Regions from separate parts of the Hyphomicrobium methylovorum genome, predicted to be linked through region 1. Evidence: predicted binding sites of a transcription regulator. Region 1 holds the regulator's gene; each other region holds the start of a gene.
What was found. Region 1 encodes LexA, which represses DNA repair genes until DNA is damaged. Its sites were predicted from a motif close to TGTTCNNNNTGTGTTCNG; they were not measured.
Positions count from the first base shown of each region.

Region 1 (9,930 bases):
TCGCTGGAATTGCCGTGATGGCGGGCGGCGTACTTGCAGCCGAACGCGACCGCATGATCGCCGACGCCGATCGGAAGGCGATGTTCATATCCGGTATCGCCCAAACACAAGAGTCAAAAGCGTCCGTAAACGATAGCGGCAAGGAAACGATCCGCATCACGGGGCGCGCACGAGTTGATGCCCAGACCGAAGCCGACAGTCGCCGCGCGTTTGCAATTCTGGCGGCGCTCTCTCCCTTCGCTGAAGCATCAGCCGTTGTCATCGTGCGCGGCCGCGTTATCTCCGTCGGCGCCAACGAAACGCCGCTCGACCTTCTTGCGCGAACGGTAGAACTGCGCACGCGCACGAACAGACGCGCAGGCGTCGCGGTGCTTGCGCCAGGATATACTGCTGACAAAAAAATTCTTGCTGCGGTCGACGCATGCCATCTCGCGGGCGTTGTCGTGGCGCAACCCGCCGGTTGGAACATCGCTAACGAGCTTGCCGCTCAAGCACGCGCGCTTCGTTTATTCATTGCTGTTGCAGAGCATTCGCAGGGCGGCAACGGGAGTCAGCGGACATGAATGACGAACGCACCGGCAATCGCTCCACGCGTCCTCTGAAAATATTCCTCGTCGCGGGTGAGTATTCGGGTGATGCACTCGGCGGCAAGCTGATCGCCGCTTTGAACCGCCGCTATGCGGGGCACATCACCTATGCGGGCGTCGGCGGAGAAGATATGGGCGAACACGGTTTCGCGTCGCTCTTTCCGATCGATGACGTTGCGGTGATGGGCCCACTCTCGATCTTGCCGCGTCTGCCGCGCATCGTCCGCCGCGTCTATCGCACGGTCGATGCGGCAGTCGCCTTCCAGCCGGATATCGTCGTCATCATCGATAGCCCGGAGTTCACGCACCCGATCGCGAAGCGCATCCGCAAGCGTCTGCCGAACATTCCGATTGTCGATTACGTGAGTCCGAGCGTTTGGGCGTGGCGTCCTGGTCGCGCGAAACGCATGCGCCCGTATGTCGATCACATCCTGGCGCTGCTGCCGTTCGAGCCCGCAGCACACGTGCGCCTCGGCGGCCCAGCATGCACGTACGTCGGCCATCCGCTGATCGAACGTCTCGACGAGATCGAAAACGCAAACGCGCCGGCGTTGGCTCAGCGCCTCGGGTTCGACGGCACGCGCCCGGTTCTGCTCGTTCTACCCGGCAGCCGTACGTCAGAGGTGACGCGCCTCATCGACGTCTTCGGCGAGGCAATCGCGCGTGTCTCCGAACAGGCGGGGCCGGTTGATGTCGTCATTCCGGCTGTTCGTCACGTTCGTGATCTGATCGTTGAGAAAACGAAGGACTGGAAGACAAAGCCGCTGATCATCGAGTCCACCCCGGCCGACAAGTACGCAGCCATGCGTCTCGCGACGGCGGCGCTGGCAGCATCAGGAACGGTTACGCTGGAACTGGCCCTGGCCGGAACGCCGAGCGTGGTGGCTTACAAAGTTGATGCAGTCATTGCGAGATTGCGATTCCTGCTCAAGGTTTCGAGTGTCGTTCTCGCCAACCTCGTTCTGGAAAAGAACGTCTATCCGGAGCTGCTGCAGGAAGCCTGCACATCGGAAAATCTCGCCAACGAACTGTTGCCGCTGCTTGCCGATACGCCTCAGCGCCGCGCGCAGCTCGAAGCCCTCGCGGAAACGCCCGGCAAGCTACGCCTCGCGACCTCAAGCCCAAGCATGGCCGCGGCGGATGTCGTCCTGTCGGTTGCCGAAACTTATTCGGCCGGAAATTCGCGCCGCGGCGGGCCGATGTAAAGCTGGCGCGGGCGGCCGATACGCTGCTCGGGATCTTCGATCATCTCTTTCCACTGAGCGATCCAGCCGACTGTGCGCGCAACCGCGAACAGCACGGTGAACAGCTCGACCGGGAAGCCGATCGCCCTGAGCGTGATACCCGAATAGAAATCGATATTCGGATAAAGCTTCTTCTCGATGAAGTACTCGTCCTGCAGCGCGATGCGTTCGAGTTCGATCGCGATCTTCAGCAGCGGATCGTCGCGATGTCCGAGCGCGTCGAGAATTTCGTGACACGTCTTCTGCATCACCTTCGCGCGCGGATCGTAATTCTTATAGACGCGATGGCCGAAGCCCATCAGCCGGAAGCCCGAGGACTTGTCCTTCGCCTTGGCGACGAATTCCGGAACGCGGTCAACCGAGCCGATTTCCTTCAGCATGTTGAGCGCCGCTTCGTTGGCGCCGCCGTGTGCAGGACCCCAAAGGCAAGCGATGCCCGACGCGATGCACGCGAACGGATTTGCGCCAGATGACCCGGCGAGGCGCACCGTGGACGTCGAGGCGTTCTGCTCGTGGTCCGCATGCAGGATAAAGATGCGGTCGAGCGCGCGCGAAATAATCGGATTGACGATGTACGGCTCGCTCGGAACCGCGAAGCACATCTGAAGGAAGTTCGACGTGTAATCGAGATCGTTGCGCGGATAGATAAACGGCTGCCCGATCGAATACTTGTACGCCATCGCCGCGATGGTCGGCATCTTCGCGATCATGCGATGGCTCGCAATCTCGCGCTGCTCCTGATCGGTAATATCGGTGGAGTCGTGATAGAACGACGACAGAGCGCCAACGGTGCCGACCATCACCGCCATTGGATGCGCGTCGCGCCGGTAGCCGGTAAAGAAGCGCGTCATCTGCTCGTGCACCATCGTATGGTTCGTGATGGTGCGGCGGAAGTTTATGAACTCGGTATTCGTCGGAAGCTCGCCGTAGAGCAGCAGATAGCAGACGGCGAGGAAATTCGTGTTTTCAGCAAGCTGATCGATCGGATAGCCGCGATAGAGCAACTCGCCCTTGTCGCCATCGATAAACGTGATCGAGCTTTTGCAGTTGGCTGTCGAGGTGAAGCCGGGATCGTATGTGAAACGGCCGGTCTGCTTGTAGAGATTGCCGACGTCGACCACGTCCGGACCGATTGTGCCCCGCCGAACGTCGAGCTCGTACTGCTCGTTGCCGATAGTCAGGGTCGCGTGCTGCCTAGTCGCCTCGCCGGGCGAGCCCGCACCATTCGTTTCGCGATCGCTCATTGCCACCTCGCCTGGATTTCGAGCCGGGCGGAACGGGGTTTTCCCGAGTTCTCCGCTTCGGCGGTTCGCGTCGTGCAGGGACACCGTTAACGACTTAAACCCGAACCAAAAATCGTTCGCACGTCGCCGGTCTAACGGTTTTTTTGCACTGCGGCAACCGAGACGTTACGGCAGTATTAACCTTGTCCGGTCGGCTCACGCGCTGGTTGCGTTGATGCGCGCCAGGGACTCTTCACGACCGAGAATTTCCAGCACGTCGAAGACGGGCGGTGAAACCGCGCGCCCCGTCAATGCGGCGCGGAGAGGCTGCGCAACGGCGCCCAGCTTCAGCCCGTTTGCTTCCGCGTGAGATTTGATCGCGGTTTCGAGAGCGGATGCATTCCAGCTATGCGCCTCGATGCCGGATAGAATTTCGTGAACCGAGCCGTTCGATGCGCGCCCCTCATCGTTCAGGAGCTTCGCCGCCTTGTCCTCAAACTTCAGCGGCCGCTCGGCGACGATGAACAGAGCACCGCCGACGAGGTCCGCAAGTGTTTTCGAACGCTCTTTCAGCGCGGGGATCGCACGCGCAAATTTTTCCCAACCCTTCGCCGCGAAACGCGCTTCAAGCTCCATCCCCGTCGAAATATCCGGAAGTTGCCGCTCGATCTCACGCGCAAGAGCCACGTCGGAACGCAAAGGCGCCTTGGGATCGGTTGCTGTGGCGGAAAGGGCTTTCACATCCATGTGGCGCAGCATCTCGCGCGCATGGTTCATCAGATCTTCGTTGGCCGCCGCGCGGATGTAATGCCCGTTGAGGTCGTCGAGCTTCTTGAAATCAAGACGCGCGGCGCTCTTGTTGATGTCATCGATATCAAACCAGCGGATCAGGTCGTCCGTCGAAATAATTTCGTCGTCGCCATGGCTCCAGCCAAGCCGCACGAGGTAGTTCCGCAGCGCCTCGGGCAGATAACCCATCGCGCGGAATTCCTCGATGCCCTGCGCGCCGTGCCGCTTCGAGAGCTTGGCGCCGTCCGCGCCGTGAATGAGCGGAACATGCGCGAACTCCGGCACCGCCCAGTCGAGTGCGTGATAAATCTGCGTCTGCCGGCCGGCGTTCGTCAAATGATCGGCGCCGCGCACGACGTGCGACACGCCCATATCGTGATCGTCGACGACGACCGCGAGATTGTACGTCGGATTCCCATCGGACCTGAGGATGATGAGGTCGTCCAGATCCTTGTTGGGAAATACAACGCGCCCCTGCACATGATCGGCAACAATCGTCTCACCGTCACGCGGAGCCTTCAGGCGGACGGTCGGCTTCACGTCTTTCGGTGCTTCGCTCGGATCGCGGTCGCGCCAGGGTGATAGAAAGATATGCGGGCGACCTTCAGCACGCGCCTTTTCGCGCGCGGCGTCGATCTCGGCGGGCGACGCGTAGCAATAGTAAGCCGCACCACGCTCCAGGAGCATCTGCGCAACCTCGCGATGCCGGTCGGCACGTGCAAATTGCGAAACGGCTTCGCCGTCCCACGTCAACCCAAGCCAGTTGAGGCCATCCAGTATCGCGGCAACGGCCTGCTCATTGTTCCGCTCACGGTCCGTATCTTCGATGCGCAGCAGAAACTTTCCGCCACGTCCGCGCGCATAGAGCCAGTTGAACAACGCCGTGCGCGCGCCGCCGATATGCAGGTATCCGGTTGGTGAGGGCGCAAAGCGAACAACGGGCGCGTCGGAATTCAGGGTCTCTGCCATTGGACCTTTTGCTTAAACGGAGGTTGAGGGATTTTCAGACCGCTCGTAGCATGGAGGGGCTGACAAGTTAAGGGGGCGGGGGAAACTGCCCGGGCCTTGAACGGCGGGCGGGATCATGTCGATCGAAACGCGCGGCATCGATGAGTCGATGGCTGCACCATCGCAGACTACGCCGCGCTTCCTGGCGGCAGCGATCGATCGTGAGCGTGAGCAGTTCTTTCTCTGGGCGCCCGTATGTCTCGGCGCAGGGATCGCTGCCTATTTCGCAATGCCTGCCGAGCCATCCATTTTCGTCGCAGCCGTACCGCTTCTGCTGATGCTCATTCTGCGGGCGGTGACCGTACGCGGCACACTCGCATCGGTTCTTCTGACAGCAATGATATTGGCGGGAACCGGATTCCTCATCGCCAAGCTGCGAGCCGAATGGGTGCGCGCGCCGGTGCTGACCAAGGTGATGCGCAACGTCGAAGTGACCGGAACCGTCGTGATGGTCGAAGCGAAAACGCCGCGCGGGCAGCGGCTGACGATCAGAGATCCGGCAATCTCCGGAGTATCGGCGGAGATGACGCCCGCCGTCGTGCGCATCCGGACGATGTCGTCGCGCGTTCTCGCATCGCCCGGTGACCGCATTCGCATCAAAGCAAACCTCTCGCCTCCGGCGCGCCCCGCACTGCCCGGAGGCTTCGACTACGCACGCACGGCCTGGTTCGATTCCATCGGAGCTGTGGGATACGCATTCGCGGCACCCGCGATCGAGGCACATGCCGAAACCGGCAGCCTTTCCGAATGGTATCGCCGCAGCATTGAAAATATCCGCCAGTCGATTGCCGTAAAAATCCGCGCAGTGCTGCCCGACGAATCCGGGGAAATCGCACTGGCCCTCATCACCGGCGAACGCGGCGGCATCAGCGCTGAGACCAACGACGCGTTCAAGAACTCGGGCCTCTTTCACATCTTGTCGATCTCGGGCCTGCATATGGTGATCGCGGCGGGCGCGGTCTTCTATTCATTGCGCTTGATGCTTGCCGCCATTCCGCGTGTCGCGCTGACACTGCCGATCAAGAAAATCGCAGCAGCAGGCGGCATACTCAGCTCAATCGGTTATCTCGCGATCTCCGGCGGCGCGTTCGCGACCGTGCGTTCAGCGCTGATGATCCTGATTATCTTCGGTGCTGTCTTGATCGATCGGCCCGCGCTCGCCCTGCGCAACGTCGCGCTTGCGGCCTTCCTGATCTTGGTGGTGTTTCCAGAGAGCTTGCTCGACGCTGGGTTTCAGATGTCGTTCGCGGCTGTGACGGCGCTCATCGCCTCGCATGAACTGTTGCGCCGGTTCGCCGGAACGCGCGCGCGCCCAAATCCTGTATTGCGGCTTGGTGGGTTCTTCGCCGGGATCGTTGCCTCCACGCTGATTGCAAGTTTCGCCGTCGCGCCGTTTGCCGCCTACAATTTCCATCAGAGCCAGCAATACGCCGTGCTCGCGAACATGATCGCGATCCCCATCTGCAACTTGCTCGTGATGCCAGCGGCACTCGTTGCGATGTTTCTCATGCCGCTCGGATTGGAAGGTTTGGGGCTGGTGCCGATGGGCTGGGGCATTCAGGGAATGACGTGGTGCGCAAACTACGTCGGCGCGCTGCCGGGTGCGGTCGGCCATCTCCCTGAGATCTCTCTCGCCTCGTTTGCGTTGATGGTTGCGGGCGGGATGTGGCTTGCGCTTTGGCGCACGCGGTTGCGACTGCTCGGCGTCGGCATTGCAGTTATCGGCGTGATGATCGCGCCTTGGATGCGACGTCCCGATATCTTTGTCGCGCAGAAAGGAACGCTCGTCGCCGTACGGGACGCATCAGGCAGCCTCTCGGCGCTTCCGGTGAAGAACGCGAAATACGATCTCGAACGCTGGCTTGAATACGACGGCGATTCACGCAGCGCCGCCGAAGTTCAGAAAATGTCGGCGTTCACGTGTGACAGCGTCGGCTGCACCGCACGCGTCAAAGGCGCAACGATCGCCGTTGCCCGGCACCCGGCCGCAGTTCCTGACGATTGCTTGAATGCCGACGTGCTTATTCTCGCTACGCCGAAGCCCGCCGAATGCGCCGTACCCGCGACCGTCATTGACGTGTTCGACCGCTGGCGCAACGGCGCCTACGCACTCTATCTCGATCAGGAGAGCAACAATCCAGAAGTGCGCGTGCGCTTCGAAACGGTGGCGGCCCGCCGTGGCGTCCGCCCCTGGAGCCCGACGCCGGAACGCAGCGCCGTGCATCGCGCAAGGCTCAAACCGGCAGGCGCGGCGTCATCGAATACCTTGCCCGTGCCCAACATTGCAAACGGCCCGGGCTCAAAAACATCCAAGACCGAGGCCGTTAGCGGAAACGCAGGAGCCCCGTCCGACGCCAGGTCCCCGCCGCCGTCCGCCGGACACTACGATGATCCCGGCGAAGCAGAGCACGACGCGGACGAGGGCGAATTTCAGTAGCGCCGCATAAGACCGACAAGCCGACCCTGTATGTCGATCTGGTCCGGCCCGAAAATGCGCGTCTTGAACTCGGGGTTCGCCGCTTCGAGCGCAACCGTCGAGCCCTTTTTGCGCAGCCGCTTCAGCGTCGCTTCTTCGCCTTCGACCAGGGCAACGATGATGTCGCCATTCTCGGCCGTGTTGCACCGCCGAATGATGACCGTATCGCCGTCATGAATACCGGCCTCGATCATCGAGTCGCCTTTGACCTCCAGCGCGAAATGCTCGCCGTTGGTCAGGATGTCGGGTGGCACGGCGATGTCGTGGGTATGATTCTGAATGGCACTAATGGGCGTACCCGCCGCGATGCGGCCCATGACCGGCACCGAAACTGTGCGCGCGTCGATGACATGTGACGGAGGCGTGGAGCCAAGACTGCTCCGCGGCGGCCCGGAGCCTTCGATGACGCTAGGCTGAAATCCGCGCTGGGGCGTTGCAGCGGCGGCCGGCGCTGGTGCAGCGAAAGCGGCCGGTTGGTTGTCAGGTAGCTTGATGACCTCGATAGCGCGTGCCCGATGCGGCAGGCGGCGAATGAAACCACGTTCGACCAGTGCCGTGATCAGCCGGTGGATGCCGGACTTGGAACGTAGATCCAACGCGTCCTTCATCTCGTCGAAGGAGGGAGGAACGCCGCGCTCCTGCATCCGTCCATGGATAAACAGCAGCAGGTCTTTCTGTTTTTCAGTCAGCATCGAGTGAGTTCTCGCCCCCGTTGAGCAGTCTGTCAGCTTGGCAGGCGCTATTCGCGCAACCTGCGTACCCATCGAAACGCAAGCACATGCGCGGTACATATCGTGTCTGTACACTACACGTTCTTGTCTCGTTCCGCAAGTCGGGGCAATTGGCAGTTTTCCACACCCGCAAAAATGAGACTGAGTACAGAGGCGCTCGTCGTGCGCTGCGCATCATTCGCGCGACGGATTTCAGGTGCCGAGACGGTTGTTGAACCCACGGCATGCGCTATCGCGCGTCAACGCAACGGGGATCGAACATGCGCGGCTGGTTTTCGCAGATCGTCATCGGGATCATCGTGACCGTTATCGGAACGGTCGTCGCAAACGCCATCGTCGGCAACGAACGCGGATCACGCCACATGCTCCCCGGCGTCCATACCCACGGCTCCGCCCGGCACTAAAGCGCCGTTGGCCTCGACCGTTCGCGAAGGCCCAGCACCCTCAACCCGAGACTTGCCAGATGCCGGTGGGAAGGCGGCAGGCCACGATCTCGGTGCGCTTGGTCACGTCGGTTCCGCTAAGCACCACAACGGCGTGGCGGCAAACAGAGCCGTGCGTATCCTTGAACGAGGAGACGGGCTTCACGAGGCCTGAGAGGCGTCCGTGGGCACGATGCCAGACGTAGCTCGAACCGTCGGCAACCTGGGTCAGCGCGTACTGCACGCTTTCAAGGGCCGCATATTCATCGACCTCGTCGAGCGGGGGAGGGGCGATCGCAAGTTTGGACGGCGCCAACGGGCGCTCATCCTTGACCGCGGGGCAATTCGGCGCCGCGGCGGCTGGCTCAGCGGCTCTCGCGAAACCGCTCATGAAGAAAATGGCCGCGACTAACGCGACAGCTGTGGCGCCAGTCGCGGCAAGGGGAAAAAGAGACGCATTTGAGGACATAACTCGACTCTCTGACGCAACCGCTACAAACAATCGCCGACAGGGCGACGAAGCGAGTGTGACTCGCTATGGTTAAGGCGATCTGAACATCGCGGGGGCGCTGTACTATTTTCAGGCGTCGTTACGCGTTAAAATCAATGATTGAGTAGGCAACATGAGCGGCAGTGAGAGCATGACTGAAGCGAGCGGGCAGGAACCGGACTTTACGGCTGCGGATGATCCGTTCGCATTATTTGACGTCTGGATGGCTGAGGCTGAAAAATCCGAAAGCGTAGACCCGAACGCCATGTCGCTGGCGACGGTCGATGGGGACGGCCTGCCGAACGTCAGAACCGTTCTGCTGAAAGGTGTCGACGAACCCGATGTCGCCGAGCGCGGCTTTCACTTCTACACGAACATCGAAAGCGCGAAGGGACGCGAGTTGCTTGCGTCGCAAAAGGCAGCTCTGCTCCTCTATTGGAAATCGCTGTCGCGCCAGATCCGGATTCGAGGCGCCGTCTCTCTCGTGTCCCACGAGGAAGCCGACCGGTACTTTGCCACGCGCCATCCCCAAAGCCGCATTGGCGCATGGGCCTCGCAGCAATCGCGCCCGCTATCGTCGCGCGAGGTGCTCGAGGCCAAGGTGAAGCACTACGAAGCGAAGTTCGGAGAGGGTGAGACGCCGCGCCCTCCTTACTGGTGTGGCTTCCGCGTGGTGCCGGTCGAAATCGAATTCTGGATGGCCGGCGACTACCGCCTGCATAACCGGATTGTCTTTCGCCGCGACGCGCCGCACGATTCCTGGCACAAGACACGCCTCTATCCCTGAGTGTCCGACGGAGCCATCGCAAAAAAGCTCCGTTTTGGCCGCTACGGGATAATGGGTTTCAAAGACGCCGCGACGGGGGATGGGACCGGCAATGTTGACGGAGAGCGTTGCGCAGGAACGGCCTAGAAAGCGGCGCCCGCGCGACCGTGTCCAATCCACGCGGGTTTATTACG
Region 1 is NZ_QHJE01000001.1:492,462-502,391, reverse strand. It holds gene DLM45_RS02625 (LpxI family protein) at 1-563, shown strand, start outside; gene lpxB (lipid-A-disaccharide synthase) at 560-1,792, shown strand; gene gltA (citrate synthase) at 1,753-3,075, opposite strand; gene gltX (glutamate--tRNA ligase) at 3,271-4,812, opposite strand; gene DLM45_RS02605 (ComEC/Rec2 family competence protein) at 4,928-7,288, shown strand; gene lexA (transcriptional repressor LexA) at 7,282-8,019, opposite strand; gene DLM45_RS02595 (hypothetical protein) at 8,319-8,462, shown strand; gene DLM45_RS02590 (hypothetical protein) at 8,503-8,871, opposite strand; gene pdxH (pyridoxamine 5'-phosphate oxidase) at 9,122-9,757, shown strand; partial or broken gene DLM45_RS16660 (DUF1499 domain-containing protein) at 9,837-9,930, shown strand, end outside.

Region 2 (9,930 bases), 670 kb from region 1:
GAGCTGATCGCATCTTTCGAAGCACGAGTGAAAGCGCTGGCGGAGTCGCCAGCGCCAAGCAAAGAGATCAGGCCGAGCGCGGCCCAATCGAAAATTGCGCCGTGATGAGATCAGTTTCGACGGCACGCGCTTCTTGCGGCGTCGAAGCCAGCAGGTGAATGTGCACCTCGTCAGCGTTCAGTGAAGACGCATGCTGACGGATTTCAGCGAGGTTCGTCGTCGCGCAGTGATTGGAAAGACGACCAATCGCGAGCACGCTGCGTGTCGCTTTATTCGAGCGGCGAACGAGAATGTAGTTCGCGTCTTCCAGCGTCGGACAATCGAACACGCTGTACACCGTATGCACATACCGCTTGCCCGAAGCGCCGGTCCAGAAATGGAATCGCGGCGAAGATTCAGAAACCGGCACTGACGCGGGCTCGCTGGCCTGCTCGGACACGAGACCCTCACGCCGCATACGAACATCGGCCAGCCAAATGATATCGGCACTCATAACGCACACCCCTGATCGGCGAATTCCGCCGTAGACTGCTTTTGAGTCTTTGATACCGTCCCCAGTGTGAGGAATCGTGAACTTTGGATCGAAAATTTGACGGGCCGGGGGGACGGCGCTCGGCGTGGTCAATGAGGTGTTGAGAACGACTCAAATTGTGCACAGCTTTGTCTCGTCCGGCTGCGTTCCGCGGCCGAAATTCTCAACGCGCGCTAACACATGAGGCGTTCAACGGGAAAATGTTCGGCGTTGATGCGGCGAGAGCGGACAAAGGACACGAAAGAGTGCCCGGTCTGAGGTTAATGCCAGCGCGTCAACCGCATCGCGAGTAAGAGCAGCTCGCGCACGTCCAGCAACCCTCAATCATTCGTAAAGACCGCTCTCCGCACTGGGGGCAAGCACGCGCGCCCGTGAGCGATGGACCGTGTACACCGGCGGCACCCACCGTAGCGTTCTGCGGATGTCCACCGGCTTCGGAGATGAGTGGCGAAGCCGAAGCTGAACGCCGCTGTGCATCGGGCAGATTTTCGCTGTCCGCTTCGCCCCCTGCGAGAAACCCGATATGGTGCAAGTGCTGTTCGATAACGTCGCCGATGGCCGCGAGCAGGCTCGGAACATATCGCCCGTCCATGAAGCGCCCGCCCTCGGGATCGAACACCGCCTTTAACTCCTCGGCAACGAATGCCACGTCGCCGCCCCGCCGGAAGACAGCGCTGATCATCCGCGTCAGCGCCACCGTCCACGCGTAGTGCTCGAGGTTTTTGGTATTGATGAAAATTTCAAACGGACGCCGGCGCCCGTCGCGGACGATGTCGTTGATGGTGACGTAAAGCGCGTGCGCGCTCGCGGGCCATTTGATTTTGTAGGTGACGCCTTCGAGTGCCGCGTCCCGCTCAAGCGGCTTCGTCATGTAGACAACATCGCCTGATCGCGCAGACGCATCAGCGGGCGAAGAGTGGGCGAGGGGAGTGACGCCAGACTGTGCCGGTGCAGAACTCTCGGTGGCTGAAGGCGCGGGCGCGCGCGAGAGCACGGCGCCCGTTACAGGGTTGGGTCGGTAGGTCGTGCAACCCTTAAGGCCTAAATCATAGGCTTCGACGTAGATGTCGCGAAAGCGCTCGAAGCTGATGTCTTCCGGACAGTTGACCGTCTTTGAAATAGCGCTGTCGACATAGGGCTGCAGCGCCGCCTGCATGGCGACATGCTCGGCGGGTTGCAATGTCTCCGCCGTCACGAACGCTGGCGTCAGCGGCGTTTCCTCTCCAAGACGTTCGCGGAACAAGCGGTGCGCGAAGTCTTCAACCGTTTCCTCTTGCGCCGTGCGGTCGGTGCCAAGAACGCGGCGCTGGAAAACGAAATCGAAGACCGGCTCGATACCGCTCGACACGTTTCCGGCCAGAAGCGAAATCGTACCCGTCGGTGCAATCGACGTCAGACAGCCGTTGCGTATGCCGTGCGCGGCAATAGCTGCGCGCACATCAGGATCGAGTTTCGCGATATTCGGCCGGTCAAGAAAAGCTTGCGCGTCGTAGAGCGGGAATGGTCCCTTCTCCGCGGCGAGGGCCGCACTCGTGCGATAAGCGCCGTTTTGAATGATGGCCATCCATTCCGCCGCGCGCTCACGCGCCTCAGGACTTCCGTAGGGGAGGCCAAGAAAGATCAAGGCATCGGCCAGCCCCGTAACACCGAGCCCGATGCGCCGCTTCGCGCGCGCTTCTTCCGCCTGCGCCGTCAGCGGGTAGCGGGAAATATCGATGACGTTGTCGAGAAACCGAACAGCGGTCGCGACGCGCGCTTCAAGCTTTGCAACGTCAATACGCGCGTTCGGCGTAAAGGGATCGATCACCAGCCGCGCAAGATTGATCGAGCCGAGGAGGCATGCGCCGTAGGGCGGCAACGGCTGCTCCCCGCACGGATTGGTCGCCGCGATCGTCTCGCAATAGGAGAGATTGTTGAGCGCGTTGATCCGGTCGATGAAGATCACGCCGGGCTCGGCATAATCATACGTCGCGCGCATGATCTTGTCCCATAGCGCCCGCGCGTCGACGGTCTTGTAGACCTTCCCTTCGAAAACCAGATCCCAGGATGAACCCGTCCGCACCGCATCCATGAACAGGTCGGTGACGAGAACGGAGAGGTTGAAATTCCGCAAGCGATCCGACTGCGCCTTGGCCGCGATAAAATCCTCAATGTCGGGATGATCGCACCTGAGCGTCGCCATCATCGCGCCGCGCCGCTGACCCGCCGACATAATCGTCCGACACATCGCGTCCCAAACGTCCATGAAGCTGACAGGACCAGACGCATCCGCGCCGATGCTCTTCACAGCCGCGCCGCGCGGCCGAAGCGTCGAGAAATCGTGCCCGATGCCGCCACCGGCCTGCATCGTCAACGCCGCTTCCTTGACGCTATCGAAGATGCCGGAGAGATCGTCGGGGATCGTCCCCAGAACGAAGCAGTTAAAGAGCGTGACGTTGCGATCCGTCCCAGCTCCCGCGAGGATGCGCCCCGCAGGCTGAAAGCCGAAATCCGCCATCGCCTCGTAGAAAGCCTCAGCCCATTTCTGTTGCTCGCGTTCGCCGCCCTTTTCAGCGAATGCCGCAGCTTCCGCTACGCGCCGGAACGTGTCTTCCACGGTTTCGTCCGCAGGCCGCTCCGCCGATCCGGCAAAGCGATACTTGCGCCGCCAAATGGCGTCGGAAATGGCAGGCAGCTGGAGCGAAGAAACGGGCATGACACGTCCAAATATGGGGATCGCGAAGGCCATTCACAAATGATTGTTCACTATATGTTCTATGTCAGAAATGCGCAAGCCCCTTCGCGACCTACAACCCAAAAAATTCTGCCGATATTCGAGAATTCGCAGCTAATTCGCCTGCGTGGCGGAGATCGCCAGCGGCGGCGGATTGGGCTCGCGGCTCGCTTCCTCGATAAGTCGCCGGCTCGCCGCCTCGATATCGCGCTCAACGCGTCCGCGGAATTCTGCGCGCGGCAGGCCAGGGGGGACCGCTGGCAAAAACTCGACAACGATCGTCCCCGGGTAGCGCCACAGGCTGCGGCGCGGCCAGAAGAGGCCCGAGTTGAGCGCCATCGGCACCGCGGGGACACCAAGCGCCTCATACAGCGCGACGTAGCCCGGCTTGTAGTCCGGCGCAGCGCCCGGAATGGTGCGCGTTCCTTCAGGGAAAATAACAACCTCGCGCCCCGCACTCAGACGCTGCCTGGCATCCTGGATGAGCCGCTTCAGTGCCGCCGACGCCTTCTCTCGTTTAACGAGAATGTGCTCGAACTTGATGCAGAACCAGCCATAGAACGGGATCCACTTCAGTTCGTCCTTGAGCACGATTGCGGGATCGCGAAACAGCGGCACAAGCCCGAACGTATCCCACGCAGATTGATGCTTCGCGATGACCAGGCATCCGCCACTCGGCAGATTGTCTTGACCCCGCACCTCGAACTTCGTTCCGCAGATCAACCGGAGTAGCCAGACCGCAGTCCGCCCATGAAGCTCGAGTCCCTTCATTGCCCAGGCACGCGGCCCGAGAAGCAACCAGGAGCCGAGCACGAGATACAAAGCGGTGACGATGTAGAAGACGCCGCCGTAAACCAGCGAACGAATGATGACGGCCGCGCCGGGACCTTGAGACGTCTGATCAGCCATCGGCATGCTTCGGTCCGGCCGCTGCCACTGATTCCCCGTCGCGCCAATCGAGCACCCGTTGTGCGGTCAGACGCGCCATGGCTGGCAGATATTTGAGATATTCTGAAAGCAGCACGCGCGTCGTCGAAGCGTGTAGCCACCACGTTGTCTCCGGCACGCGCCGCGGCGTCACCGCGTAGGGAATGAGCGTCACACCCGGCATCGCCAGCGCCAGCTCCGCAAGGCTACGCGGCATATGATAGCGCGAAGTCACGATGATGAGCTTCGTATAGCCATTGGATTTTGCCCACGTCCGCGTCTCATCCGCGTTGCCAACGGTATCGAGCGCCTCATAGCCGAGGTCGACGCAGCAGTTGAAAGTATCGGTCTGAAGGTTGAGCAGCCGCCGCATTTCTTCGCGCGTAACCTTTCGGTTTACGCCGGAAATCAGCATGCGCTTGGCGCGGCCTTCGCCGAGCAGCTTGGCGCCTGCTTCCATTCTGAGTTCGCCACCAGTCAGCACCACGATGCCGTCAGCTTTATCCAAGCCGCTAGCATCGTCGCGCGTAACAGTCACCGCGAAGATCACGAACCCGAACGCCAGCGCCGCCGTCGAAACCGCGAGCAACAGAACGAGCCATTTCCAAATCGTTCTCATCGCGAAATGGGTGCGGGATGGCGTCGGGAAAAGCAAGTGCGCCAGCTATCCGCACGGGTGATTCTATCACCGATCCGTGCGATCTGGGCCATTCGGGCCGCCTCGAAAATCCCCCGCATCAGTCCCGCGCCTCCGTTAGTGGCGGCCGTTCAGGATGCGGTAAACCCCGACGCGTGAGGTAATCATGCACAGCCCCGCGATCGTCACCACGACGAGGCCCAGAATAATATAGCCGAGAGCATCGAGCGACCCGGCACCGATCAGCCGCTGCACCTCGACGGCACTGACGGCCCCGCCCCCGAGCAATTCGGTGATGGTAGGCATGCCCATGAAAACGAGCATGGCAAGCGTCGCCCCGACAATGCCAGCCTTGATCCCGAGACGCAGAAAATGCTTTTCGAACTCGCGCGCGATGAACTTGTCCGTCGCGCCAACGAAATGCAGAACCTCTACGATCTCGCGGTTGGACGCCATGGCGCTGCGGGTGGCAGAAACGATGATGGCGGTCGTTGCCGCACCGACGAGCGCCAGAATGGCAAGGCCACCAAGCGCCAGCGATCGGGTGACGGCGCGAATTTGGTGTTGCCAGCGCCGATGGTCGTCAAGCGATGCACCTTTGAAATCGCGTTTAAGAGCGGAGCCGACTTCGGTGAGGTCCGGCGGTGAATTGCGATCGACTTCAACAGCGATCAGCCGAGGAACGGGCAGCGATTTGAGAGCGTCTCCACTGCCGAGCCAGGGCTGCAGCAAATCGGCGGATTCTTCGAGCCCCAGCGGCCGCGCGTGAACGATGCCATGTTGCTTTTCGAGATAGTTGACGACGTCCGCCACAGCTTTTTCGATATCGGCATTTTCCTGCGGCGTGACCTGAACGGTCACTTCGCTGGAAATGTCCTTAAGCCAGGCGTCGGACGATTCCTTGATCATCCAGACGGCGCCCGCTGTCAGGCAGGCGAGGAAGCACATGATGGCGATAACGAGAGTCAGCGAACGCCCCGTCACGGAGCCCGGCGGCACCACCGGCGCCGTCACCTTCATCTTGCGCCCGTTGTCGCTCTTGCGCGCGGGCACATAAAGATCGCTCGTCGTTTCGTTGCCGGAGGGATATCCGCCACCGTCGTGGCGCGCGTATGCCATCGAGGACGGAACGTCCACGGGGTCATCATAGGACTCATAGCCCTGCGCCGAGATCGCAGGCTCGTCATGCCCGGGAAAGCGGCTAGATGATGCGGACATGACCCTTATGCACCTCGATACGCGGCGCTTTGAACTGCCGCATAAGTTGATGGTCGTGCGTCGCGATGACGACCGAAGTTCCGAGACGGTTCAACTCGACGAACAGGCGCAGCAGACGCCGCGCCATTTGCGGATCGACGTTACCGGTCGGCTCGTCGGCCAGCAGAACTTCTGGCTTGCCGATGACCGCCCGCGCGATCGCAGCCCTCTGTTTTTCTCCGCCCGATAGCACAGACGGATTAGCATACATTCGATCGCCAAGACCAACCCATTGCAAAAGGTCCGTCACGTCTTCGCGGTAGTCTGCGGGCTTCTTTCCAACGACCTGAAGCGGCAACGCCACGTTTTCCCAGACGGTGAGATGATCGAGCAGCCGGAAATCCTGGAATACGATGCCGATGCGACGGCGCATCTGCGCGCGCTTCTGCGGCCGGACCCTCGTAACGTCCTCACTGAACATTTGAATTTTGCCATGGCTCGGGTGCAGCGACATGAACATCATGCGCAGGAGCGATGTCTTACCGGCACCAGATTCGCCATGCAGAAAGTGAAATGAACCGGGACGGAGGTGGAACGTCACGTCGGTGAGGACATCCGGCCCGCTGTCGTATTTCAGGCCGACATTGGTCAATCGGATCACGGGGAATCAGCCTTGGCAGGTTATCTTCGGGTCTCTTCGAGGGCTCCGAGCGTGTATAGACACGGGCTAGCCGGCTTGATCAATCGATTACGATTGTGGCGCCGTCGTGTACACAGGAACCTTACACCCAGCCCCGGCCGGGGCTTTAGTCAGGACCAGCAGGATTTTGCATGCCGGATAGGAACGCTGAATTGCGCATCGAGACGATTTACTCCGCCGACCAGATTCGTGCCCGCCTTGAGACACTTGCCGGTGAGATCGCCGCGGCCAAACCCCAGAATCTCCTCGTCGTGCCGGTTTTGAAGGGCAGCTTTGTTTTTGCTGCAGATTTACTGCGCGCACTCCATGCTGCAAACCTGACCCCTGAGGTCGATTTTCTGACGCTGTCGAGCTATCGCAAAAGCCGGACTTCGCTCGGCCAGGTCTCGATCCTGCGCGACCTCGACCTCGATGTTCAAAATCGTCACGTCATCCTGATCGACGATGTGCTCGATTCAGGGCGTACACTGGCTTTTGCCAAGGATTTGCTCTCCGCCCGCGGCGCCGCCCGGATCGAAACGTGCGTGCTGCTCGACAAGAATGCGCCCCGCGCCGTCTCGATCGAGGCCGATTATTGCGCGTTTACCTGTCCAAATGTTTTCGTGGTCGGCTACGGTATGGACGTGGCCCACAGATACAGGGAACTTCCATTTGTAGGGCGGCTTGTCGATTAAGCCGGAAAGGCGTCGAGAGAGGTGGCTGAGACATGGCGACTATTCTGCTCGCGGATGACGACGCCGCCGTGCGAGATCTCGTGCGGCGGGCCCTCAGTTCGGAAGGGCACACCGTTCACGTCACCCAGGACGGTCAAGAAGCTCTCGAACACATGGAAAGTAACGCCACCAGCATCGACCTGCTCGTGACGGACGTGGATATGCCTCAGCTCGACGGCATATCGCTCGCGGAAAAAGCTCTGAAGCTAAGCCCGCAGCTTGCCGTGATTCTGATGTCGGGTTTTACGGATCAGCTAGAGCGCGCGGCGCGCCTACGTGCGCGTCGGCTTCTGTCGATACCGAAGCCGTTCACGCTCGATCAAATCAAGCAGGTCGTGAGAGCCGTTCTGGTCTGATGCGAAGCATCAGAAGAGACGAAGCAGACGACAAGGTAATCAACCGCCCGTCAGGCTCATGTGCCGAGATACCGATGGCACCTTTGTCCGCCTGTCGATGATGAAGTCATGCCCCTGCGGCTTGCGCCCGATGGCTTCAACAATCGCTGCATCGAGCAGATCGTCGTTTTCAGACGCACGCAATGGCGTTCTGAGGTCAGCCGCATCATTCTGGCCAAGGCACATGTAAAGCGTGCCGGTGCAAGTCACGCGCACGCGGTTGCAGCTTTCGCAGAAATTGTGCGTCAACGGCGTAATGAATCCGAGCCGGCCGCCCGTCTCTTTCACGGTGACGTAACGCGCTGGGCCGCCGCTGCGATAGGGCGAGTCTTCCAGCGTATAGCGGTCCATCAGCCGTGCGCGAACGATTGAGAGCGGCAGATATTGCGAAGTCCGATCTTCGCCGATGTCGCCGAGCGGCATCGTCTCGATCAGGGTGAGGTCTGCACCGCGCCCGTGCGCGAACTGCACAAGATCTGCGATCTCGTCTTCGTTGACGCCTTTGAGCGCTACGGCGTTGATCTTGATTTTGATGCCGGCCTTCTCGGCTGCATCGAGGCCCCTCATGACCGTAGAGAGGTCGCCCCAGCGAGTAACCGCTTTGAACTTCTGCGGATCGATCGTGTCGATCGAAACATTGATGCGCTTAACGCCCGCCGAACTGAGATCGCCCGCAAGCTTTTCCAGCTGGCTGCCGTTCGTCGTAATCGCCACTTCCTGCAGGGCACCACTATCGAGATGCCGCGAAAGCGAGCGGAACAGCCACATGATATTCTTGCGCACGAGCGGCTCACCGCCGGTGATGCGAAGCTTCCTCACGCCGCGGCGTATAAAGGCCGTGCACAGCCGGTCCAGCTCCTCAAGCGACAGAAGATCGCGCTTTGGCAGGAACGTCATGTGTTCGGACATGCAGTATACGCAGCGGAAGTCGCAGCGGTCCGTAACGGACACGCGCAAGTACTCGATCCCCCGGCCAAAGGGATCGACAAGTGGTGCCGCTATCGGGGCACTTTCGCCTGACATTTCTGCAGTCTCCGCAACGTCGCGTCTCATCGTTTCATATAGAAAGCGGAAACGTCAAGGGTAGTACTTCGGGGGTTGTTAGGCGCGTACTTTCACACTTTTAAAGGGTCCCAGCGTCCCTTCGATCACTTTTGCAATGGCGCCGACATCGTTCAGGTTAAGAACGGGTTTTCCGTTCCCATCGATCTCGTAGTCGGCGGCAATAGCCAGAACGTTGGGGTCCCCGGCCGCCAGCAGCTTTTCGGACGCAACTGCAGCCCGCCGAACCTCGATCTTCGGGATCGCAGCGGATTTATAGCCTTCGACCAGAATAATATCGGCCGGGCCAAGTCGAGACGCGACCGTCGCGAGCGCTGGCTCTCCGGCCGAATCGATTTCCTCGATCAGCGCAACACGTGAACCCGACACGATAGCCGTTTCGGCCGCCCCCGCAGCGCGGTGACGTGCCGTGTCGCTTCCCGGCGCGTCGATATCGAACTTGTGATGCGTGTGCTTGATCGTGGCGACGCGCAAACCCTGTTCGGCGAAATGTCGCGTGAGCTTTTCAATCAGCGTTGTCTTCCCGGAATTCGACCAGCCAGCAATTCCGAACATCGGCATGGACGAAGAAGGAGCGTTGGACGATTGGGACATTGAGGCTCGCTTTTCAGGGTTTTGTCAGCACCGCTTGTGCGGCCGCAAGGTCGTCAGGCGTGTTGACGTTGAAGAACGGATCGATGGCCACGCCATTAATCTCGCGCATTGGAAAGGTCACTGCAACTGCGTTCAGCGTTTCCGTTAGAGCGTTGACGCCGAGAGCATGCCGCTGCAGCGCATCAGCGATTTGCTCCCGGATCGAAACCGGCCAAAGCGCGATCGTCGGATGCCGCCGTCCGCGCGACGTGGCGATCGCGATGCGGTCCCCGCGGTGCGCGTTGAGCCTTTGAATGAGATCGTCGGGCAGGAAGGGAGAGTCGGTCGATGCTGTCGCGACAACCGAAAAACCGGCCTTTTCAGCCCTGTCGATGGCGGCGAGGACGCCACTGAGCGGTCCGAGGCCGGGATATTCGCCATCGCTAAACGTTTCGAGCCCGAACGCAGCGAATCGCTCTTC
Region 2 is NZ_QHJE01000001.1:1,165,087-1,175,016, reverse strand. It holds gene DLM45_RS05765 (prephenate/arogenate dehydrogenase family protein) at 1-7, shown strand, start outside; gene DLM45_RS05760 (hypothetical protein) at 68-493, opposite strand; gene DLM45_RS05755 (adenosylcobalamin-dependent ribonucleoside-diphosphate reductase) at 807-3,227, opposite strand; gene DLM45_RS05750 (lysophospholipid acyltransferase family protein) at 3,360-4,154, opposite strand; gene DLM45_RS05745 (YdcF family protein) at 4,147-4,791, opposite strand; gene DLM45_RS05740 (cell division protein FtsX) at 4,927-6,027, opposite strand; gene ftsE (cell division ATP-binding protein FtsE) at 6,011-6,667, opposite strand; gene hpt (hypoxanthine phosphoribosyltransferase) at 6,838-7,380, shown strand; gene DLM45_RS05725 (response regulator) at 7,413-7,775, shown strand; gene moaA (GTP 3',8-cyclase MoaA) at 7,815-8,837, opposite strand; gene mobB (molybdopterin-guanine dinucleotide biosynthesis protein B) at 8,916-9,470, opposite strand; gene mobA (molybdenum cofactor guanylyltransferase MobA) at 9,484-9,930, opposite strand, start outside.
Region 2: the regulator LexA is predicted to act here: its motif matches at 3,272-3,289, upstream of DLM45_RS05755 (adenosylcobalamin-dependent ribonucleoside-diphosphate reductase).

Region 3 (9,930 bases), 2.3 Mb from region 1:
CAAGAACCGCCGCCGACGTAAGCGCACCCCATTGAACATAGTCGAGGGGCAAGCAGCATGGGCCTGACGGGGAAACAAATGCCGCGATGGGTGGCGTCAAGAAGCAACCACTCGCCGCGCGGGCCAATCGCGAAATCTCAGCGCGCTTTGGGCTATTTCGTAAGCCGAAGTCTACTCGCGCTTTCGATTGCGACGATATCCGTCGGTCTGTTCTGGCTCGTCTGGATCTACGGCAACGGGCTTCGCGACCCGCGCTACTTCGACGGCTGGGTACTGGCCGGCGGCATGAGCCTCCAAGTCTGCTTTCACATCGCTATCAAAACGGAAAGTCTGTCACCCAAATCCGCAAGGCGCTGGCAAAAATTCCATATCTTCCTCGGCTATTTGCTCATCGCCGCATTTCTCTCGCACACTGATTTTTCACTCCCGGACAGCGGCTTCGAATGGATGCTATGGGCCGCCCTCGTGTTGGTGACGCTGAGTGGAATCTTCGGCACCTATCTCGCTTGGTGGCTTCACGCGAAGGGCGAAATTCCGGACCGCGTCACCTTTGATCGCATCCCAGAATTGCGTGCCGATCTCGCACGCGACATCCAAATGACCGTAGCGCAAATCGACCAGGACGAACCCGCGCTTCCTTTGCCCACGCCACCCCACGACGCCTGGATCGCGGACCTCTACACCACACACTTGCAAGACTTCTTTGAAGGTCCGCGCAACGCCACTGCGCACCTCATCGGATCCCAGCACCACCTTAAAAAACTGACCCACGAGATCGATAACCTATCGCGGTACGTCGATGCGCGAGGCCAAGAGAAGCTGGCCGCGATCAAGAGTCTCGTCATCGATAAGGACAAGTTGGATTTCGCGCGTGTCTATCTTGGCCTCACCAAAGGCTGGCTGTTCATACACGTTCCGATCACATATTCGCTCGTCGTTATGACGATACTGCATGTCCTCGTCGTCTATGCCTTTTCGTCGGGGGCGTGGTGATGCAGCGACCGTTGTGGAGCAGAGCTTTCCGTCTCCTGAAGCGGGATGCGCCAGCCAAGCCGCAATCGCTGCGCGATCGGATTGCAAAATATACGGCACTGGGAACCCTCGCTTTCGCAAGCCTGGCCTTCATTCTCTCAAACGGCACGCAGCTTCTCATGCCCGGTCCGCTGACGAGCGCCCATAGCAGCATCAAAAATTGCTACGGCTGCCACGCGCAGAGCGGCAACGGAAAGGTGAGCTGGATTCAAGGTCTCATTCCTGGGGAACCACACGCCGATAGCAAGGCCTGCCTCACCTGTCACAACATGCCGGAGACGGCATTCAATCCCCACGGAGCTTCTGTCGATGTGCTGAAGCAAAGCACTGCGCGACTGATGAAAGTTGTATCGAACGTGCCGGCATCCGCGCGCGCTCAAAGCATCGCGTTTCCAACCAATGAAATGGTGTCACACGGGCTTTCCTGCGCGACGTGTCACCAGGAGCACCAAGGCGCCAATTTCAAGCTGAATAAAATCTCGAATGAGCAATGCCGCTCGTGCCACGTCGTGAAGTTCGACAGCTTCGATGGCCAGCATCCAAAGTTCGATGGATATCCGTTTAAAAGACGCACACGCATCGTCTACGACCACGCGGAGCATTTCAATAAACACTATCCCGAAGTCGCGAAGAAGGATCGCGCGAACCTCATCCCCGCCACATGCTCGACATGCCACAACAGCCGCGACGACAGACGCATCATGGCGGTCGCACCGTTCGAAAAAACCTGTGCGGCGTGCCATCTCGACCAGATCACCGGGAAAGAACGAGCGACCGGCCCGAAAGGTATCGCATTTCTCTCGCTACCCGGCATCGACATGCAATCGCTGAAAGACAAGAAAGCTTCGATCGGCGAGTGGCCGAGCACGTCAGAAGCCGAGCTCACGCCCTTCATGCAGATTATGATCGGCCGCACCGCGCGTGGCAGAGCAATTCTCAAAACGACCGGCAGCTTAAACCTTCAGGATCTTTCGCGCGCGAAAGACAGCCAGATCGCAGCGGTGACAAATCTCGTTTGGGAAATCAAATCTCTTTTCAATTCTCTGATCCTCGGAAAAGGTTCAGACGTTCTGGCCGATCTCAATATTTCTGGCGGCGCAAAACTCAGCACGGATCTCGTAACCGCACTCACCGCGAGCATCCCACGCGACGTGCTCGTCAGCGCACAACAACAGTGGCTGCCAAATCTCCCAACCGAGATGGCCAATCTGCGTGTCACGGGCGATCAAAAAGACAGCAGTTGGATCGCAATGGCACCGCAAGCCACACCGGCCGTTGCAGTTTCTGAGGACGCACCCGAGAAAAGCAACACGGCGAATAACGAACCCGGCGCTCATGATGAAACATCGCCAGCGGACACTAGTGATGAGGCTGGATCTCAAAAGGCTGCGAATAAAGCAAACAAACTGGATACCCCGCCATGTGCAATCCGCATCCTCGGCCAGTGCCTGGTAGCGGGCAAAACGGAAACCGCGAGCAGCAAGCACGACACAGATAAAGATACGTCTTCTGCCGCAAAGCGACCTCCGGCAATGAGAGCTGGTCTCAAGAGCGTGGCTCCAGCAGTCGACACCGAAAGCGACGCTGAAAATCCAGTGATGTCGAACAGCAAGGCAAAGCCGACGCAGATAGCCGACAATCAGACTCCGGCGAAATCAGCCGACCAGTCGGACGATCTGCTCTACCCGAACGAAAGCGAGCGCCGCGAAATCAAGGCACTCAACAAAGGCATCAAGAAACCAGCAGAGCCGGATCTATCTGTACCGGGAGCAAAGTCTTTCGCAGACACGGCAGCCAACACCCAGACGCAGGCTACACCGATTATCAGCATCGACAGTGGCGTCGATCCTGAAAGCTGGGCCCAATATGGCGGTTGGTATCGGCAGGACTATGCGATTTTCTACCGGCCGACCGGACATAAAGACAGGTTCATCTACTCGTGGCTTTTCATAACCGGCCCCCAAGCCCCGAAGGGTAATGCGAGTCCGGCGGCAGCCGTTTTTGAGTCACTCATCGGCAAAGACGCGCAAGGCTCTTGCACGAAATGCCATAGCGTTGACGACATTCAAACCAAGGGACGCCTCGTCAATTTCGCTCAATCATCGGCCGAGACAAAACGCGGAAGGTTCACGACGTTCGCGCACCAACCGCACTTCAGCATGACTGAAAATCGCGGCTGCATGACCTGCCACGACCTGGAGAAAGACCGCTCCTATCTGAAGAGCTACGAGCAGGGCAACCCGCACGTTTTTGCATCGAACTTCGGCGGAGTGAAAAAGGAACTCTGCCAGACCTGTCACCAGAGCAACATGACTCGGCAAGATTGCCTCACCTGCCACAAGTATCATGTGAACGGTGTGACCTCACCAATCATGAGCACCAGGATCCCGACGCCTTAGGCAAGTCCGTCAAACTATTTCGCAGGAGATTGGACATGACGCAGCTTTACGTATCGGTCGTAACCGGAACCGCTGCCACGTTGATGGCGATCACGCTGCTGTCGTTGCGCCTCAACATTGATGGACACCGGCCGGTCTTGGCACTTGTGAGACGGTGGGTTGCGACCGGCGCCCGCACGTCTGGTCTCGTATTGGTTCTGATATCTGCGATTGCCGTTTACAGCTTCGCGCGAATTCCGATGGCCGAATTGAGTGAACTCGCTGATACCATCAGCGCGTCGACTCCGATTGCGGAAAGCACCGCAAATGACGTGGACGAAAATTCGGATCAAGCCGCGTTGGATGCTCTGCGCGCATTCACGAAGAAGATCGATCCAAACGCCCATTCCGCAGCGCCGATGTCGACCGCGTCGAACGCCGCCAGCCTGCCTGACGTCAATACGATGATTGCAATGCTTGTCGCACGCCTCGAAAAAGAGCCCGGCGACGTGAAGGGTTGGAAGATGCTCGGCTGGTCATACCTCAATACTGAGCAAGCGGCGGATGCTGAGAAGGCCTACGAGACGGCGCGCAAGATCGATCCGAACGACGTCGAAGCTCAGAAAGGACTTGAGGCAGCAAAAGCAGCGCAGACTGCGAGTGAAACGCCGCTTTCAAATCCCGGCAACATGGCAGCCGAGGAAAACACGGATGCCCAGCGCGACGACATGATCCGCGGAATGGTCGACCGATTGGCCAAGCGGCTTGAAGCGTCTCCGAACGATGAGGACGGCTGGGTGCGTCTGATGCAATCGCGCATGACGCTCGGCGACAAGACAGCAGCAAAAGCTGCATTGGCCAAAGCACTGGAAGCATTCGCCGGTGATCCCGCCGCGAAAGAGCGCGTGAACTCAGCGGCCCGCGAACTCCACGTCGGCGCTGACTAGAAGACGCGTTTCGAACAACGCAATACACCTGATAATGCTCGCGTTTTTCCCTTCAGCTTAGCGGCATCCATAGCCGAGGAGGTGCACGCCCTTGACATTTTTAGCCCGAATGCTTCTATAGAACAAAATAGGAACATTTGGCATGCATCCAGATACCATTCCAGCTCTGCGGGAGCTCCTGGAACGCGAGCGCCCCTCGGGAAATCCAGTAGATCGCATCCCCTTCGGTATCAGCCGGATCGACGAGGTGACAGGCGGCGGACTTGCCCGGCAAGGCGTCCACGAAGTCTATCCCAGCGCTGCCGTCCACTTCGGTGCCGCGACGGGTTTTGCCGCTCTCCTCGCTTTGAAGGCAGCCGGTGCGAAGCCGATCCTATGGGCCCGCCAACAGTTTCTTGACCGCGAAACGGGCAGCCCCAGCGCCTCGGGATTTGCCGAACTCGGCCTCGACCCTGCCCGCCTCGTTTTCGTTCGCGCACCCAACGGTGAAGGCGTTCTGCGGGCGGGTGAGCAAGCCCTGCGCTGCGCCGCGCTCGGCGCTGTCATCATCGAGCTTTGGGGAGAACCTAAAACACTCGACTTCACTGCGAGCCGACGCTTGTCACTGGCATCCGTGAAATCCAACGTCCCGATCTTCATGCTGCGCGCCGCGGCATCCCCCGGCCAAAGCGCCGCCATAACACGCTGGAGTGTTGAATCCCTACCCTCTCGTCCACTCGAAGCGAACGCGCCGGGGCTTCCTGCTTTCAAGTTGAATTTGCTCCGTCACCGCGGCGGCACGACGGGGCATGAGTGGCGTGTGGAGTGGAACCGTGACCGAAAATGTTTCCAAGACCCGCAAGAAAGCGTCGCGCCGGTATCTAGCTCTGTGGTTTCCCTTCCTCTCAGCCGACCGGCTGCAGCGACGCAGGAATGGCGCCGGGCCGGATGAAGCACAGCGCCCTCTCGTCATCGTCGAGAAAGAGAAGGGCGCGTTGCGGATCTTCGCTGTCGATCGGCACGCAGCGCGGCTGGGCCTGGCACCGGGCCTTGCATTGGCCGACGCGCGTGCCCGTATTCCTCAGCTTACCGTCGCCGACAGAGACGCGAAGGCTGACGCTTGGCTCATCGAACGCCTCGAGCTTCTCTGCGAACGTTATACGCCCACCGTTGCGTTCGATCATCCCAATGGCCTCATCCTTGACGTCACGGGATGCGCGCATCTGTGGAACGGTGAGGCGGGTCTACGAACGGAAATCATAGACTGGCTTGCACGCCAAGGCTTCGAAGCGCGCGCCACCATTGCTGGAACGCCGGACGCATCCCGCGCCCTCGCCCGCTTCAGCCGCACCGCCATCGTGCGCGAAGGAGAGGACGAGCGCGCGGTCTCAAAATTGCCGGTTACCGCGCTCGCAGGCTTGGAACGGGAAACGATTGTTGCACTCACACGCGCTGGACTCAAAACCATCGGCGATGTCGCCGCGCGCCCGCCGCAAGTTCTGGCCGCGCGCTTCGGGCAGTCCTTCATAACGCAACTGCACCGCACGCTCAGCCAGGAAATCGCCCCCCTCGCGCCGCTTCGGCCGGAACCTGTCATCTCCGTCGAGCGCCGGTTTGCAGAGCCCTTGAGCCAAACGGAAGCACTTGAAGCTGTCCTCGCAGACCTCATCGCGGAAGCCGCGCGCGCACTCGAAGCCCGTGATGAAGGCGGCCGCACCTTCGAAGCAAGCTTCTTCCGCAGCGACGGACACGTCCGCAGGTTGACCGTCGAGACCGGACGTCCCTCACGCGAAGCTGCAACGATCCTGAAGCTCTACCGCGAACGACTCGACACGCTGGCCGAGCCGATCGAAGCAGGCTTCGGCTTCGATGTCATTCGTCTGACCATCGCCATCACCGAAAACCTCATCGCTGCACAATCGCCGCTGATGAACGTGATGGAAGACGCACGCATGAGGGAAATGGAAGCGGTTGGCGCTCTCATTGATCGGCTCATCGTCCGTTTCGGTCGCGACCGCGTGCTGCGCTTCGAAACGGAGAACACGCACAACCCTTCGCGCGCGGATCGCCTCGTCCCTGCCGATACGATGTTCGCTAAAGTGAAAGCACAAACCTCCTGGACCTCACCAGAAGCGGGCGAACCTCCATTGCGTCCTCACCATCTGTTCGATCCACCCCAGCCCATCGAAGCGCTTGCGGAAGTTCCGGATGGACCACCGCGCCGATTCCGCTGGCGGCGTATGCTGCATGATGTCGTGCGCGCGGAAGGGCCGGAACGCATCGCACCGGAATGGTGGCGGAAGGCGCACGGCGAGCCGGATCGCGATTATTACCGCGTCGAAGACGCAATGGGCTGCCGCTTCTGGATCTTTCGTCAAGGCTTATACGGAGAGGGTCAGGCTCATCCTCCGTGGTTCATACACGGCCTGTTCGCATGACGGGATATACGGAATTTTCCACGGCAACGAATTTCTCATTCCTGCGCGGAGCCTCAACCGCGCGCGATCTCGTGCTGACGGCTCTGCTGCTCGGTCATCGCGGCATCGGCATTGCCGACCGCAACACGGTTGCTGGCGTCGTGCGCGCCTACACCGCTCTGAGGGACATCAAGGAAGGCACCGTTTCTCTTCCTCCCGAAATCGACCCTGTTTGGCTCAAAGAGCAGACAAAAAAATTCAAACTCGCAACCGGCGCACGCCTGGCCTTCACAGACGATGCGCCAGACATTCTCGCATATCCGAAAAATCGTGACGGCTGGGGAGCGCTAACGCGGCTTCTAACCATCGGCAACAGGCGCGCAAAGAAGGGCGATTGCATCCTGACGATCGAGGATCTCCTCACGCACGCGCATGACCTCGTCTTGATCGTCATGCCCGGCCGGAAGCTTGAGGGACTAGAGCATCTGCTTCCTCGCTTGCGCGATGCCGCCCCCCGCTCCGTCTGGCTCGCCGCCTGCATGCTTCGCCGCGGAGACGACCGCCGCCGCCTCGCGCAACTGAAACAGATCGCGGCACAAGCATCCGTCCCCTTGCTCGCGACGAACGACGTTCTCTACGCCACCCCGGAGCAGCGCGATCTGCAGGACGTCCTAACCTGCATCCGCTCGGGCACAACCATTTTCGAAGCCGGGCGAGTTCTTGAAGCCAACGCCGAACGTCACCTCAAGACGCCTGAAGAAATGGCGCGCCTGTTCCGCGATTGCCCCGAAGCCATCGACGAAACGCAGAATGTTCTTAAACAAATCGGCTTCTCGCTCGATCAACTGAAATACGAATACCCGGACGAACCGGTCCCACCCGGATGGGAGCCGCAATCATGGCTCGAAGAGTTGACGCAACGCTGCGCAATCCAACGCTATCCTGAAGGCGTGCCGAAGAAGGTCGCGGACCTGCTGGAATCCGAACTCAAGCTGATCAAACAACTGGAATACGCCCGCTATTTTCTCACCATTCACGACATCGTCCGCTATGCGGAAAGCCAGAGCATCCTGTGTCAGGGGCGCGGCTCGGCCGCGAACTCCGCCGTTTGCTACGTACTCGGCATCACGGCCGTGGACCCCAGCGCACACGATGTTCTGTTCGCGCGTTTCATCTCGACGGAACGCAAGGAACCGCCCGACATCGACGTCGATTTCGAGCACGAGCGGCGCGAAGAGGTGATCCAGTACATCTACGAGAAATACGGACGCCATCGCGCAGGCATCGCCGCCACCGTCATCAGCTATCGGCCGAGAAGCGCCATTCGCGATGTCGGCAAGGCACTCGGCCTCTCCGAAGATATAACGGCGCGGCTTGCCAATACCCAATGGGGAAGCTGGGGAAGCGACATCAGCAACGCTCAGATCCGCCAAGCGGGATTGGATCCGGAAAATCCGACGTTGCGCCGTGCGGTCGATTTCGCGATCCGGATATTGGGATTTCCGCGCCATCTCTCCCAACACGTCGGCGGTTTTATCCTGGCGCGCAAACGCCTCGATGAAATCGTGCCCGTCTGTAACGCCGCCATGGCGGACCGCACATTCATCGAATGGGACAAGGACGACATCGACGCGCTCGGCCTGATGAAAGTCGACGTGCTGGCGCTTGGCATGTTGACGTGCATCCGCAAATCCTTCGACCTGCTGCGCGAGCATGAGGACATCGACTACGACCTCGCCAGCATCCCGCAGGAACAGAAAGACGTCTACGACATGCTCTGCAAGGGAGACTCGCTTGGCGTCTTCCAGGTCGAGAGCCGGGCACAGATGAACATGCTGCCGCGCCTCAAGCCGAGAGAGTTCTACGATCTCGTCATTCAGGTCGCGATCGTAAGGCCGGGTCCGATCCAGGGAGACATGGTGCATCCATATCTGCGGCGGCGCGCGGGATTGGAGGATGTTAGCTTTCCCGCGCCCCTGCACGGCGACCCAAACGAACTCCGGGACGTATTGCAAAAGACCATGGGCGTGCCCCTGTTTCAGGAACAGGCGATGAAGCTCGCGATGGTCGCCGCCAAATTCAGCGATGAAGAAGCCAACGGGCTGCGCCGCGCCATGGCGACATTCCGCAACGTCGGAACCATTGGCACGTTCGAAAATCTGATGATCAGCCGGATGGTGGAACGCGGGTACGAACCGGATTTCGCACGTCGTTGCTTCGGACAGATCAAGGGCTTCGGCAGCTACGGATTTCCAGAAAGCCACGCCGCATCTTTCGCCAAGCTCGTCTACATTTCCTCTTTCATTAAATGCCGCCACCCGGCCGTCTTCGCCTGCGCGCTTCTCAATGCGCAACCAATGGGCTTCTACGCCCCCGCACAGATCGTACGCGACGCGCGCGAACATGGCGTCGAGGCGCGCGCCGCCGACATCAATGCCAGCCTCTGGGACAACACCCTCGAACGAACAGAGACAGGCGCGCTCGCCCTACGCCTCGGCTTTCGCCAGATCGACGGCTTCGCCGAAAGCGACGCTAAGAAACTCATCGAAGCACGCACGAAGCCGTATGCAAGCGTCGAAGACTTGGCCGTCCGCGCGCGCTTGTTCAGTCGGCCGTTGCGTCTCCTTGCGGATGCGGATGCATTCCGCTCGATCGGCCTCGACCGCCGCGAAGCCATGTGGGCCGTGCGCCGTTTGCCGGATGATGACCCGTTGCCGCTTTTTGCCGCCGCCGATGCGCGTGAGCTTGCGGCGGAGCCAGATGCGCAGCTTCCCACGATGCCTCTCGCGGAACACATCACGACCGATTACCAGACCGTGCGCCTTTCGCTGAAAGGCCATCCGATGGAAATTCTTCGCCCCGTCTTCGCCGCCGAACGGATTGCGACATGCCTTGAGACATCGAACAAACCCGACGGCGCGCCGACGCGCACGGCCGGCGTCGTTCTCGTACGCCAGAGGCCCGGCGCCGGCAATGCGATCTTCCTCACGCTGGAAGATGAAACCGGCATCACAAACGTCGTCCTGTGGGCGCGCCTGTTCGAGCGTTATCGCAAAGAGGTGATGGGCGCACGCCTGATCGTGGTCGAAGGCAAGGTGCAGCGCAGCCAGGAAGGCGTCGTCCATCTCATGGCCAAGCGGGTATTCGATCGAACGAACGAGCTTCGCCGTCTATCGG
Region 3 is NZ_QHJE01000001.1:2,782,188-2,792,117, reverse strand. It holds gene DLM45_RS13425 (cytochrome c family protein) at 1-35, shown strand, start outside; gene DLM45_RS13420 (hypothetical protein) at 148-993, shown strand; gene DLM45_RS13415 (cytochrome c3 family protein) at 993-3,431, shown strand; gene DLM45_RS13410 (tetratricopeptide repeat protein) at 3,467-4,357, shown strand; gene DLM45_RS13405 (ImuA family protein) at 4,500-5,288, shown strand; gene DLM45_RS13400 (Y-family DNA polymerase) at 5,170-6,774, shown strand; gene DLM45_RS13395 (error-prone DNA polymerase) at 6,771-9,930, shown strand, end outside.
Region 3: the regulator LexA is predicted to act here: its motif matches at 4,476-4,493, upstream of DLM45_RS13405 (ImuA family protein).